DNA from 3 places in the Micrococcus luteus genome. Region 3 is predicted to be linked to each of the others. Evidence: riboswitches for the same ligand, from Rfam matches in the RefSeq annotation. Region 3 holds a riboswitch; each other region holds the start of a gene.

Region 1 (4,271 bases), on a different contig from region 3:
CTGCGCCTGGCCCCACGCGATCTGGTCGGCGGAGGAGGCCGCGGTGGCGGCCAGCACACCCACCCCGGCGACGCGCGCGGGGTGGGTCGCGGCCCACTCGAGGGCGCGGGCCCCGCCCATCGATCCGCCGATCACGGCACGCCAGGCGCCGATCCCGAGGTGGTCGGCCAGGCGCCGCTCGGCCTCGACCGCGTCCCGCAGCGTGAGGAACGGGAACCGGGAGCCCCAGGGCCGCCCGTCGGGCGCGGGCGTCGAGGGCCCGGTGGAGCCGTGGCAGCCGCCGATCATGGCGGGGGCGACCACGAACCACCGGTCCGTGTCCACGGCGCGGCCCGGGCCGACGAGGGCGTCCCACCAGCCCGGCGTCGGGTCCTCCTCGTGCGCGGCCACGTGCGCGTCGCCGGTGAGGGCGTGCAGCACGAGCACGGCGTTGGCGCCGTCGGCGGCGAGGGTGCCCCAGGTCTCGTAGGCCAGCTCGACGTCGGGCAGCAGCCCGCCGGTCTCGGTGCGCAGCTCGCCGACCCGCAGACGGTGGCGGCCGCCGCGGGGCAGCGCGGTGCGCGACGGACGCGTGGCGACGGCGGTCATGCCCGCTCCCCCGCGTCGTCGTCGCCGCGGCGGGCGGCGGCCGCGAAGCCGCGCTCGAGGTCGGCGAGGATGTCCTCGATGTCCTCCACGCCGAGCGAGAGCCGCACCAGGCCGGGGGTGACGCCGGCGGCGCGCTGCTCGTCGTCGGTGAGCTGGGAGTGGGTGGTGGAGGCCGGGTGCACCACGAGCGAGCGGACGTCGCCGATGTTGGCCACGTGGTGGTGCAGGGTGAGCCCGTCCACGAACGCGGCCCCGGCCTCGCGGCCGCCCGCGATCTCGAAGGAGACGAACGCGCCCGCGCCCTTCGGCAGGTAGCGCTGGGCGCGCTCGTGCCACGGGCTGGACTCCAGGCCGGCGTAGACCACGTGCTCGACGTCGTCGCGGCCCTCCAGCCAGCGCGCCACCGCGGCCGCGTTGGCCACCTGCCGCTCCATGCGCAGGGACAGGGTCTCCAGGCCGAGGTTCACCAGGAACGCGTTGAACGGGGAGATGGCCGAGCCGTAGTCGCGCAGCAGTTGCACGCGCGCCTTGAGGATGAAGGCCAGGTTGGCGCCGAGCGGCGAGCCCACCCCGAGGTCCCGCGCGTAGACGAGGCCGTGGTACGACTCGTCCGGCTCGTTGAAGCCGGGGTACCGCTCGGCGTGCTGCGCGTAGTCGAACGTGCCGGCGTCGACGATCACGCCCGCGATGGCCGCGGCGTGCCCGCCGAGGTACTTCGTGGCGGAGTGGGTGACGACGTCGGCGCCGTGCTCGATCGGCCGCAGCAGGTACGGGGTGGCCAGCGTGTTGTCCACGATCAGCGGCACGCCGGCCTCGTGGGCGGCGTCGGCGACGGCGCGCACGTCCAGGACGTCCCCGCGCGGGTTGCCGAGGGTCTCGCCGAAGAACGCCGTGGTGTTCGGCCGGACGGCGGCGCGCCAGGACTCGAGGTCGTCCGGGTCGGTCACGAACGTCGTCTCGACGCCGACCTTGGCGAGGGTGTGCTTGAACAGGTTCTGCGTGCCGCCGTAGAGGCTGGCCGAGGCGACCACGTGGTCGCCGGCGCCGGCGAGGTTGAGGATCGCGAACGTCGTCGCCGCCTGGCCGGAGGCCAGCAGCAGCGCGCCCACACCGCCCTCGAGCGCGGCGATCTTCTCCTCCACCGGGCCCTGCGTCGGGTTGCCGATGCGGGTGTAGAGCGGGTCGAGGTCCTTGAGCGCGAACCGGTCCGCGGCCACCTGGGCGGACGGGAAGTCGTACGAGGTGGTCTGGAAGATCGGCAGGGCGGTCGCACCGAAGGCGTGCTGGCCGACGGCGACGCCCGCGTGGACCTGCGCGGTGGAGAAGCCCCAGGCGTCGGGGGTCTGGGTGGTCTGGTCGGTCATGGCGGACCCTCCTGAGGGGTTCAGGGGCCGGACCCGGCCGCCCCGCCCGCCGGCCGACGTGCCGATCCGGGAACCGGCGTCGTCGAGGTGCCGGAGATGACCCGGCGCCGTCGAGAGGGGCCGTGGGATCGGCCCGCGCTTGCCGGCGTCCGTTGTGGGGCCGGCCTGGTCGTCACCCGGGGCACCCCACCGCGGAAGGAGGGTTGCCGGTCAGCATGCCGGGGCCTGTTGCTGACTCTCGTGACCGTGCCTCCGAGTGTAGCCCGCCGCCCCGCCACGATTTCGTCACGCGTGTCACCCGCGGATACGCTCTCCGCACGGGGCGCCCGACCCGTCAAGGGCTCGACGCCCCGCGACTCGCACCAGGTCAACCCCCGGGGCAGCCCGGGAACGGAGAGGAACAGCGCAGTGCACACCTGTCGCATGGACCACGTGTCCTACGCCGCCGGCCCCGAGGGCCTGGACGCCACGGTCGCCCGCATCGCCGAGACGCTGGGCATCGAGCGGATCAAGGGCGGTGTCCACCCCCGCTTCGGCACGCAGAACGCCCTGTTCCCCATGGCGGGCAGGCAGTATCTGGAGGTCGTCGAGGCTCTGGACCACCCGGCCTCCCTCAGCGCGCCGTTCGGCCAGCTCGTGCGCGCCCGCACCGAGCAGGGCGGCGGCTGGATGAGCTGGGCGGTGGCCACCACGGACATCGGCCGGTTCGAGCGCCGCCTCGGCCGTGAGGCCGTCCCCGGCAACCGTCGCTTCCCGGACGGCCGGGAGCTGTCCTGGCGGCAGATCGGCGTCAAGGGAACCCTCGCGGACCCGCAGCTGCCGTTCATCCTGCGCTGGGCCGACGGTCAGGAGGACATGCACCCCTCGCAGGCGGCCGAGCCGCAGGCCACCATCGAGCGCCTGAACATCGCCGGCTCCCCCGAGCGCCTCGCCGAGTGGCTCGGCGACGACGAGGACGGCCAGGTCCAGGACGTGAACATCGAGTACGTCGCGCCCTCCGGCACCCCGGGCATCGTCTCGGTCACCTTCCGCACCCCGAAGGGCGAGGTCACGCTCTGAGCGCGGAGGCGGGGCCGCTCAGCCGAGCAGCCCCGCCCGCGCCAGCAGCGGGTAGCCGACGAACCCGACGGCGTCCAGCAGCGCGTGCGCGATGACCAGCGGCATCACCCGGCGCACCCGCAGGAACACGAGCGCGAACACCACGCCCATCAGGGCGTTGCCCACGCCCGGCCCGATCCCCTGGTACAGGTGGTACGCCCCGCGCAGCAGCGCGAGGGCGAGCACCACGACGGCCGCGCGGGTCGGCAGGTACAGCCCCTCGGCGCTCACCCACGACGACGGCACGGCCGGCGCCGGATCGTGCGCCAGGCCCGCGGCGCGCAGCCGCTGCAGATACCCGAGCCGGTCGACGAGCCAGGCGCCCACGATGACCTCCTCCAGCAGTCCGTGCCGCAGCGCGGAGAGCAGCAGGACCGGCACCTGGTACCAGCTCTCCCCGAGCGCCGAGCCGACGATCGCCGTCGTGAGGCCCAGGGCCCGGCCGGCGGCGTAGACGCCGAGCGTGCCCAACCCGATGGCCGCGAACAGGCCCAGGCCCCAGGCCAAGTCGCGGCCGGGGCGGCGCAGGTCGAGGCCGAGCACCCGGAACGGGTCCCGGCCGCGCAGGTGCATCAGGTGCAGCACGAGGGCCACCGGCACGAGCGCGAATCCGATGCCGAGCAGCTGATAGGTCAGGTCGAAGGCCCAGCGGTCGGCCAGGGCCGGGTTGAGGACGGTGGTCTGCTCGCCGAGCGGGGCCTGGGTGGCCTTGTCGATGAGCTGGACGATCGCGTAGACCGCCGACTTCCCCAGGGAGAGGCCGAGGACGATCGCGATCTCCCACCGCACCGTGCGCGCCGAGGGGGCGGGCAGCGCGGGGGCGGGTCGGACGGCCGGGGTGCGGGACGTGCGCGGGGTGGCGGGCATGCCCTCCAGTATCGGCCCGCCCCTCTCCCCCCGGGCGCTTTCGAACGTGAGGTGGGGCCTTTCTCCCGTTCGAAAGTCCCCATTCCCCCGATGTCACGTTCGAAAGTCCGGGAGGGCGGAGGGAGGGTTAGCGTGGTCGTGTGGTCTCCCCGCCTGCCCCCAGCGAGCTCGAGCTGGTCCACCGCGCCCTGCAGCACCTCCGCCCCGGCCTCGACCCCGCCCTCGCCCGCCGGCTCCGCACAGCCGACTGGGCCGCGGCGTCCGTGGAGGAGGGCGGGCAGTTCCACCGCGTGCTGGTGCTCGAGGACGTCGGCGTCCTCCGGATGACGCGGGCCCACGAGGTCGGCGCCGCCC
Region 2 (4,271 bases), on a different contig from region 3:
CCGCCCTGGCCGGGCTCGACCCGCGGGTGCGCGCCGCCCTGGAGGAGTCGATCCGCCGGGCCCGGCTCGTGCACGACGCCCAGCACCCCCAGGACTCCACGGTCGAGCTCGGCGAGGGCGCCGTCGTGGAGAACCACTGGACCCCCGTGGGCCGCGTGGGCCTGTACGTGCCCGGCGGCCGCGCCGTGTACCCCTCCTCGGTGGTGATGAACGTGGTGCCCGCGCAGGCCGCCGGCGTGGGGAGCCTCGCGGTGACCTCGCCCCCGCAGCGGGACCACGGCGGCCTGCCCCACCCCACCGTGCTCGCCGCGTGCGCGCTGCTCGGCGTGGACGAGGTCTACGCGGCCGGCGGCGCCCAGGCCGTGGCCATGCTGGCGCACGGCGTCCAGGACGACGACGGCGGGTGGCTCTGCGCGCCCGTCGACCTGGTGACGGGGCCCGGCAACGTGTACGTGGCCGCCGCGAAGCGCGCCCTGCAGGGCGTGATCGGCGTGGACGCCGAGGCCGGGCCGAGCGAGATCGCCGTGATCGCGGACGGCACCGCCCGCGCCGACTGGGTGGCCGCGGACCTGATCAGCCAGTCCGAGCACGACCCGCTGGCCGCCTCCGTGCTCATCACGGACTCCGAGGACCTGCTCCGGGACGTGCTGGCGGCGATCGAGGCGCAGGTGCCCGGGGCGTTCCACGAGGACCAGATCCGCGAGGCCCTCACCGGCCCCCAGTCCGGCGTGCTGCTGGTGCGGGACATGGACCAGGCCGTGGAGGTCTCCGACCGCTACGCCACCGAGCACCTCGAGATCCAGACGCGCGACCCCGAGGCCCTCGTGGGGCGCATCCGCAACGCCGGCGCCGTGTTCGTGGGCCCGTACGCCCCCGTGCCGCTGGGCGACTACTCGGCCGGGTCCAACCATGTGCTCCCCACCTCGGGGACGGCCCGGCACTCCTCCGGTCTGAACACGGTGACGTTCCTGCGCCTGCAGCAGCGCATCCGCTACACGGAGACCGGGCTCGAGGAGGTCGCGGACGGGATCGGCGTGCTGGCCGAGGACGAGCGCCTGCCCGCGCACGGCGCCGCGATCCGCGCCCGCTTCGCGTGAGGGGGCGGGCGTGAGCGGCGTCCGCATCGACGCGTGGCTGTGGGCCGTGCGGCTGTACAAGACCCGGTCGGCGGCCACGGCGGCCGTGCGCGCAGGCCACGTGCGCATCGACGGCGAGCCCGTGAAGGCGGCGACGCCCGTCGTCGTCGGGAACCGGGTGCGGGTGCGCCAGGACGGACGTGAGCGGATCCTCGAGGTCACGGGGCTGATCGCCAAGCGGGTGGGTGCCCCCGTGGCCCGGCAGCAGTATGTGGACCACTCCCCGCCGCCCGTGCCGCGTGAGCTGCTCGCGGTGCCGTACCGCGAGCGCGGCGCGGGCCGGCCCACCAAGCGGGACCGCCGGCAGCTGGACGCGCTGCGCGGCCGCGACCGACGCTGAGCGCCTCCGTCCTCCCCGCGCCGTCATCCGCCGTCGTGATGGCGGCCTCATGCGGAGGGTGCGGTCAGCACCATCCGGAACGGCTTGTCGTTGTCCACCGTGGCGGTGAACGTCATCGGCCCCGCCTCATCCACGGGGGGAGTCGCCGCCGACCAGCCGCCGCACAGCGCCTCCGACCCGGCCATCCAGGTCTTCGTTCCCCCGCCACCCCGTGAGGTCAGGATCTCCGTCTCACCGGTGGCATCCGAAGGACACAGCACGATGACCCGAAGGACCGCACCCTGTTGGGCGTCCACGGTGATCTGCTGTGTGCCCGTCCCGACCGCCTCCTTCAGGACGGACTCCTTCTCCGGGTCGAGATAGTCCGCATCCGGATGCCGGCGCGTGTACTCGACCAACGTCATCCCGTCCTCCTCGAACAGCGCGGCGGGGAGTGCTTCTTCACCGGCGGGTGACGACGCGGACGAACCGGTGGCGGAGGCCGACCGGGTTGCCGAGGGGGCCGCTGACGTCACGGTGACGGAGAACGCCGCAGCGGTGGATGCCTTCGCGGTGGAGGAGACGCTGCCCGGGGAAGCGGAGCATCCCGAGATGGCGATACCGAGGAGAGCCGCGACGACCACGGCGGCCGACAATGCCGCACGCTTCTTCTCGATGTCCATCCGCATGATCCGATCCCTCTCAGAGAACCGATTGCGGGGCCGCGGGCTGCGGTCTCGAGCCCCCCTCTCGAGTGGCTTGATCCTGGCTGGCGATGCGCGGTGTGTCAAGCATCACATCGGGCAGCTCGGATGACGCCGCGCGACCGCCGCGCTTTGACCACCCCACGGACCCCTCCGTAGGCTGATCCCCAGAATCACGAGTTCCCGTCATTCACGGCCCTGGCCGGCGGGACGGCAACCCTCTCACGCAGTAGTGGGGTGCTCCAGGTGATGATTCGGCCCCTCGGACACCCCGACGGGCAAGTACCGCGCCTCCGCGGATCCGGGCGATCCGCGTTCCCGCCGTCTGCGGAGCCGCGCCAGTCATCGGAAGAGGACGCGCGCCATGACCCTGACCCACGAACCCCACACCGCCGCGTGGGACACCGACCTGTCCCTCGGCAACCTCCGCTCCGGCCTCTCGGCATTCCCCACCGGGGTCGTCGCGCTGGCGGGCCTCGCCGACGACGTCCCCGAGGTGATGGTGTCCTCGTCCTTCGGCGTGGGCATCTCCTGGGAGCCGGCCCTCGTGTCCTTCTCCGCACAGAACAGCTCCCGCACCTGGCCGCGCCTGCGCCGGGCCGGGGCGATCGGCGTCTCCCTGCTCGCGGCGGACCAGACGCCGCTGTGCCGTCAGCTGGCCTCCCGCGAGGGCGACCGCTTCGCCGGTCTGGACGTGCACCGCAGCCCGCACGACGCCCTGCTGATCGGGGGCTCCTCGCTCTGGCTCGAGACGCGGGTGCACGCCGAGGTCCCGGCGGGCGACCACACGGTGGTGCTGCTGGAGGTGACGGCCTTCGCGGATCACACGGACGCCGCTCCCCCGGCCGCCCTGCACCGCAATCTCTTCCACGGCCTGCGCGCGCTCTGAGCGAACTCCAGGTGAACAATCGGGCCCCTGGTTCCCGGTCGGCGAGATCCGTGCAATGATGGAGCCTGAAGTTGATCAAGCTGTATCCCGCCATCTTCACTGCTCGTCAGCCCGGCATCGCCGGCGTCGATGAGTGTTGGGCAAGCGGTTCAGTCTCGCCGCTTCACCCGCGTCCCACATCCGGGCCGCGGTCCAACACCGCCACCGCACCGCGGGGGCACATCGAAAGGACACCATCATGGCTGTCGGTACTGTCAAGTGGTTCAACGCTGAGAAGGGCTACGGCTTCATCGCCCCCGAGGACAACTCCGCGGACGTGTTCGTGCACTTCTCCGCCATCCAGGGCTCGGGCTTCAAGGAGCTCCAGGAGAACGACCGCGTCGAGTTCGAGACCCAGGACGGCCCCAAGGGCCTCCAGGCCGCCAACGTGACGAAGCTCTGATCTTCGCCTGACGCACGGCTTCCGACGCCCCCGGTCCGTATGGACCGGGGGCGTCGTCGTGTGTCAGGCGTCCACGCCCCGCCGCGCACTGCGCCGCACGCCCGTTCGACCGCGGCGCTGCGACATCACCGCAGGGCTGCACTGCGGTGATGTCGCTGAGGCGCGGTCCTCCGGGGTGGGCCTCGTCCTGGCCCTGCGCGTCAGGCCGCGCCCCGCCGGCCCACGTGGCGACGCAGCAGCAGCACCACGCCCAGGGCCAGCAGATACCCGAGCGCGACGACCGCGAAGCCGGCCCGGTAGTCGCCCGTGACGTCGCGCAGCACGCCCATCAGCAGTGGGCCCAGGGCGAAGCCGGCGTACATGCCCATCGAGTTCGCCCCGGTCGCACGGCCGAGCCGCTCGGCCGGCACCTCGCTCAGCAGGCCCGCGTTGACCACCACGTTGGCGCCCAGCACCGTCAGGCCGTGCACCGCGGCGCCCACCCACAGCAGGGCCGGCAGGTCCAGCAGGTCCGCGGCGAGGAACACCGCGACGCCGGCCACCGCACCCAGGCAGATCACGGCCAGCAGGGTGGTGGGCCGGTCTCCGGAGCTCATCCGCCGGCTCCACCCGATCCGGGAGAGCACCCCCACCACCCCGGACACGGCCGCCGCGGCGCCGCCGGCCACGAGCGTCATTCCCAGCGTCTCGACGGCGAACAGCGGCAGGTACGTGTTCGTGGCCTGCATGCCCAGGCCGGTGAGGAACGCGATCGCCGCGAAGAACCAGACCGTGGCCGGCA
Region 3 (4,271 bases):
GACCTGCTTGTTGAAGAACGGCTCGTGCATGTAGTAGTTCGCGTCGATCTTGCCCTCGTTGAGCGCGGTGTTGGGCATCTGGTAGTCGTCGAACTCCTGGATCTCCAGATCGATGCCCGCCTCCTTCGCGAGGTTCTCGTCCACGAACTCGAGGATCTGGGCGTGCGGCACGGGGTTCGCACCCACCTTCACGACGACGGGATTCGCCGGGTCCGGGGTGGGGGCGGAGGAGGCCGCCGAGTCGGAGCCGCTGGCGCCGCAGGCGGAGAGGGCGAGGGCGAGAGCGGCGGTGCCGGCGCCGAGGGCGGTGCGGCGGGAGAGGGGTGACAGAGCCATGGGAGGGGCCTTTCGTATCGGAGGGGTGGAGAGATGAAGAAGAAGGTGAGAGGTCAGCGGTGGTCCATGCGGCGGATCAGCAGGTCGCCGATCCACTGGATGAGCTGCACCAGGACGACGATGACGACGATGGTCACGACCATCACCTCGGTCTGGAATCGCTGGTAGCCGTAGTTGTAGGCGAGGCGGCCGAGGCCGCCGCCGCCGATCAGGCCGGCCATGGCCGAGTAGCCCACGAGCGTCACCAGGGTGGTGGTCGTCGCCGCGATCAGGCCGGGCATGGCTTCCGGGAGGAGGACCTTGCGGATCACCTGGCCACGGGTGGAGCCCATGACCTGCGCGGCGTCCACGGTGCCCGAGGGGATCTCACGCAGCGCCGACTCCACAAGGCGCGCGAAGAACGGCGCGGTGCCGATGGTCAGGGAGATGGTCGCCGCGATGGGCCCGATCGCCGTGCCCACGAGCCACTTGGTCAGCGGGATGAGCGCCACCATGAGGATGGCGTACGGGATCGACCTCGTGATGTTGACGATCACGGCGGACAGCACCGTGTAGAGGGCGGGCATGGGATTCAATCCCCCCGGACGGGTCACATGCAGCACGATGCCCAGGAGGCCGCCGATCAGCACGGTGGCGACGCCGGAGATCGCCACCATCAGCAACGTCTCCACGACCGCCTCAGGCAGGGCCTCGGTGATCGCCGGGTTCGTGGTCAGCTTCTCGAGCCAGGTCATCGGGCTCCTCCGATCTCATCCGCGGTGACGTGGTCCTGGGCTGCCTGCCGAGCCGTGCGGACGCGAGCGGTCAGGCCTGCCTCCTGCAGGCGCGCCACCACGGCGTCGGCCGAGGCCTCCGTGGCGGACAGGCCCAGGAGCTGGTGGGAGAAGCGCTCCCCCGCGAGGTCCTCGACGGTGCCGGCCAGGATCTCGACGTCGCCGGCGCCCGCGTCGCGGACCAGCTGGGTGATGGGCAGGGAGGCGGCCCGGCCCCGGCCGAGCACCTCCACGAGGCGCTGGTCCCGAGCGGCATGGGGCGTGGGCAACGGCAGCAACGCGGCGGACAGCGGCGAGTCGAGGTCGGACGCCACGTCCCCGAGGTCGCCGGACTGGACGATCCGCCCGTCCTGCAGGAGGGACACCTCGTGGCACAGTCGCTTGACCACGTGCATCTCGTGGGTGATGACCAGGACGGTCAGGCCCAGGCGCCGGGAAAGGTCCTCGATCAGGGTCAGGACACCCTCCGTGCTCGCGGGGTCGAGGGCCGAGGTGGGCTCGTCGCAGAGCAGCACGTCGGGGTCCGACGCGAGCGCGCGAGCGATGCCCACCCGCTGCTTCTGACCGCCGGACAGCTGCGCCGGGTAGGACCCTTCGAAGCCCTCGAGACCCACCAGAGCGAGCAGCTCGTCTGCGCGCGCCCGACGCGCGGTGGCATCGGACCCGCCGGCGACCTCGAGCGGATAGGCCACGTTGTCGCGGGCGGTCCGGGAGGAGAACAGGTTGGCGTGCTGGAAGACCATGCCGATCCGGCGGCGGGAGTCCAGCAGGCCGGAGCGCGACTCCCGGGTCAGGTCCTTGCCCGCCACGGAGACCGTCCCGGAGGTCGGGGGCTCGAGCAGGGTCAGGCACCGCACGAGCGTGGACTTGCCCGCGCCGGACTGGCCGATGATCCCATGGATGCGGCCCGGGGCCACGGCGAGGTCGACGCCGCGCAGCGCACGGATCTCCTTCGCGCCCTGGCGGAAGGTCTTCTCGAGACCACGCACCTCGATCATGGGCGTGCCCATGGGATGCGCAGACGTGCTGAGAGCAGGGGTAGACGACATTCCCGTCCTTTCCATCGGTCCTGGCGTTAGCACCTGCGCCCGGTCGGTGGGGGTGTGGTTGCTGCGGCGTCGTCGAGCCAGATCTCTCGGCCGCTCAAGATGGTGAGGGGCGCCCCGGCGTCGTCACCGGTGCAGGGAAAAAGTCAACCACACCGGGGCGCCGTGGAAGGAACGACGTGACACAGGTCTCATTTCCCGACCTCTCGGAGGGCTGGACCCCGCCTCCGGCCCGCGTCATGTGTCGCCATATGACAAACCCCTGCCATCCAGTGGCCGGTGGCACCCCTCCCCACCACGACGCCGGCCCGCACCTTCACGGGAAGGTGCGGGCCGGCGTCGTGGTGGCCTGCGGACGGCGGGGCCCATCAAGGGCCTCAGGCGGACGGGATCAGAAGTCCCAGTCCTCGTCCTCGGTGTTCTCGGCCTTGCCGATCACGTAGGAGGAGCCGGAGCCGGAGAAGAAGTCGTGGTTCTCGTCCGAGTTCGGGGAGAGCGCGGAGAGGATGGCGGGGTTCACGTTCGTGGTCTCGGCCGGGAACATGGGCTCGTAGCCCAGGTTCATCAGCGCCTTGTTCGCGTTGTAGTGCAGGAACTTCTTCACGTCCTCGGCCAGGCCGAGGGCGTCGTAGAGGTCATGGGTGTACTCGACCTCGTTCTCGTACAGCTCGAACAGCAGCTCGAAGGTGAAGGCCTTGAGCTCCTCCCGCTTCTCCTCCGGCAGGGTCTCGATGCTCCGCTGGTACTTGTAGCCGATGTAGTACCCGTGCACGGCCTCGTCGCGGATGATCAGGCGGATCAGGTCGGCGGTGTTGGTGAGGCGGGCGTGCGCGGAGAGGTACATGGGCCAGTAGAAGCCCGAGTAGAAGAGGAAGGACTCGAGCAGGGTGGAGGCGATCTTCTTCTTGTACGGGTCCTGGCCGTCATAGCGCTCCACGATCAGGCCGGCCTTGGCCTGCAGGTTCCGGTTCTCACGGGACCAGCGGAACGCCTCGTCGATCTCCGGGGTGGAGGCCAGCGTGGAGAAGATCGAGGAGTACGACTTCGCGTGCACCGACTCCATGAACGCGATGTTCGTGAGGACGGCCTCCTCGTGCGGGGTCATGGCGTCCGGGATGAGGGAGACGGCGCCCACGGTGCCCTGGATCGTGTCCAGCAGCGTCAGGCCCGTGAACACGCGCATGGAGAGCAGTCGCTCCTCGTCCGTGAGGTGGGACCAGGACTGGACGTCGTTGGACAGCGGCACCTTCTCCGGCAGCCAGAAGTTGTTGACGAGGCGGTTCCACACCTCCACGTCCTTCTCGTCCTGAATGCGGTTCCAGTTGATCGCCTCGACGAGGTGGGACTGCTGGGTCTCGGTCACGGCAGGGCACATCCTTCAGAAGAATTCGTTGAGAATCCGCGGATTCCGGGGGCTCTCGGGAGCACGGTCATCGGGGCGCGGGTCCGGGACAGTCTAGGCCCGCAGGGGCAGCGGCAGCCACTCGGGCGGGTCCGGGCTCGCGACGTCGTGGGCCCGCCCCGCCCGGCCAGGCGCGCCGCCCCGCTTCGAGGCGGGAAATCGAGCGCACCTGCGCTCAGAAGCGCGGAATACGCCGGATTTCCCGCCTCGAAGGGCTGGCTGTCAGAGCATGCAGCTGACGCAGCCCTCGACCTCGGTGCCCTCCAGCGCGAGCTGGCGCAGGCGGATGTAGTAGATCGTCTTGATGCCCTTCGTCCACGCGTAGATCTGCGCGCGGTTCAGGTCACGGGTGGTGGCCGTGTCCTTGAAGAACAGCGTCAGGGACAGACCCTGGTCCACGTGCTGCGTCGCCGCGGCGTACGTGTCGATGATCTTCTCGTAGCCGATCTCGTACGCGTCCTCGTAGTACTCGAGGTTCTCGTTGGTGAGGTACGGCGCCGGGTAGTAGACGCGGCCGAGCTTGCCCTCCTTGCGGATCTCGATCTTCGAGGCCACCGGGTGGATCGAGGAGGTCGAGTTGTTGATGTAGGAGATCGAGCCCGTCGGCGGGACGGCCTGCAGGTTGCGGTTGAAGATGCCGTGCTCCATGACGGAGGCCTTCAGCTCACGCCAGTCGTCCTGCGTGGGGAGGGCGATGCCGGCCTCGGCGAACAG

What was found. A riboswitch is a leader RNA that binds a small molecule or an ion and turns the genes downstream of it on or off. The one in region 3 is predicted to bind S-adenosylmethionine.
Region 1: linked by a shared signal. The riboswitch ahead of MF605_RS03070 (bifunctional o-acetylhomoserine/o-acetylserine sulfhydrylase) and the one ahead of MF605_RS07330 (methionine ABC transporter ATP-binding protein) in region 3 are both predicted to bind S-adenosylmethionine.
Region 2: linked by a shared signal. The riboswitch ahead of MF605_RS03350 (flavin reductase family protein) and the one ahead of MF605_RS07330 (methionine ABC transporter ATP-binding protein) in region 3 are both predicted to bind S-adenosylmethionine.

What each region holds. Positions count from the first base shown of each region.
Region 1 covers NZ_JAKRLB010000004.1:127,857-132,127, reverse strand. The annotation lists gene metX (homoserine O-acetyltransferase MetX) at 1-588, opposite strand, end outside; gene MF605_RS03070 (bifunctional o-acetylhomoserine/o-acetylserine sulfhydrylase) at 585-1,952, opposite strand; SAM riboswitch class IV at 2,083-2,198, opposite strand; gene MF605_RS03065 (VOC family protein) at 2,376-3,011, shown strand; gene MF605_RS03060 (CPBP family intramembrane glutamic endopeptidase) at 3,030-3,917, opposite strand; gene MF605_RS03055 (phosphotransferase) at 4,058-4,271, shown strand, end outside.
Region 2 covers NZ_JAKRLB010000005.1:42,425-46,695, reverse strand. The annotation lists gene hisD (histidinol dehydrogenase) at 1-1,097, shown strand, start outside; gene MF605_RS03360 (Hsp15 family ribosome-associated heat shock protein) at 1,108-1,476, shown strand; gene MF605_RS03355 (hypothetical protein) at 1,524-2,138, opposite strand; SAM riboswitch class IV at 2,331-2,450, shown strand; gene MF605_RS03350 (flavin reductase family protein) at 2,524-3,048, shown strand; gene MF605_RS03345 (cold-shock protein) at 3,287-3,490, shown strand; gene MF605_RS03340 (MFS transporter) at 3,691-4,271, opposite strand, start outside.
Region 3 covers NZ_JAKRLB010000013.1:36,823-41,093, reverse strand. The annotation lists gene MF605_RS07340 (MetQ/NlpA family ABC transporter substrate-binding protein) at 1-336, opposite strand, end outside; gene MF605_RS07335 (methionine ABC transporter permease) at 390-1,070, opposite strand; gene MF605_RS07330 (methionine ABC transporter ATP-binding protein) at 1,067-2,107, opposite strand; SAM riboswitch class I at 2,167-2,264, opposite strand; gene nrdF (class 1b ribonucleoside-diphosphate reductase subunit beta) at 2,547-3,530, opposite strand; gene nrdE (class 1b ribonucleoside-diphosphate reductase subunit alpha) at 3,780-4,271, opposite strand, start outside.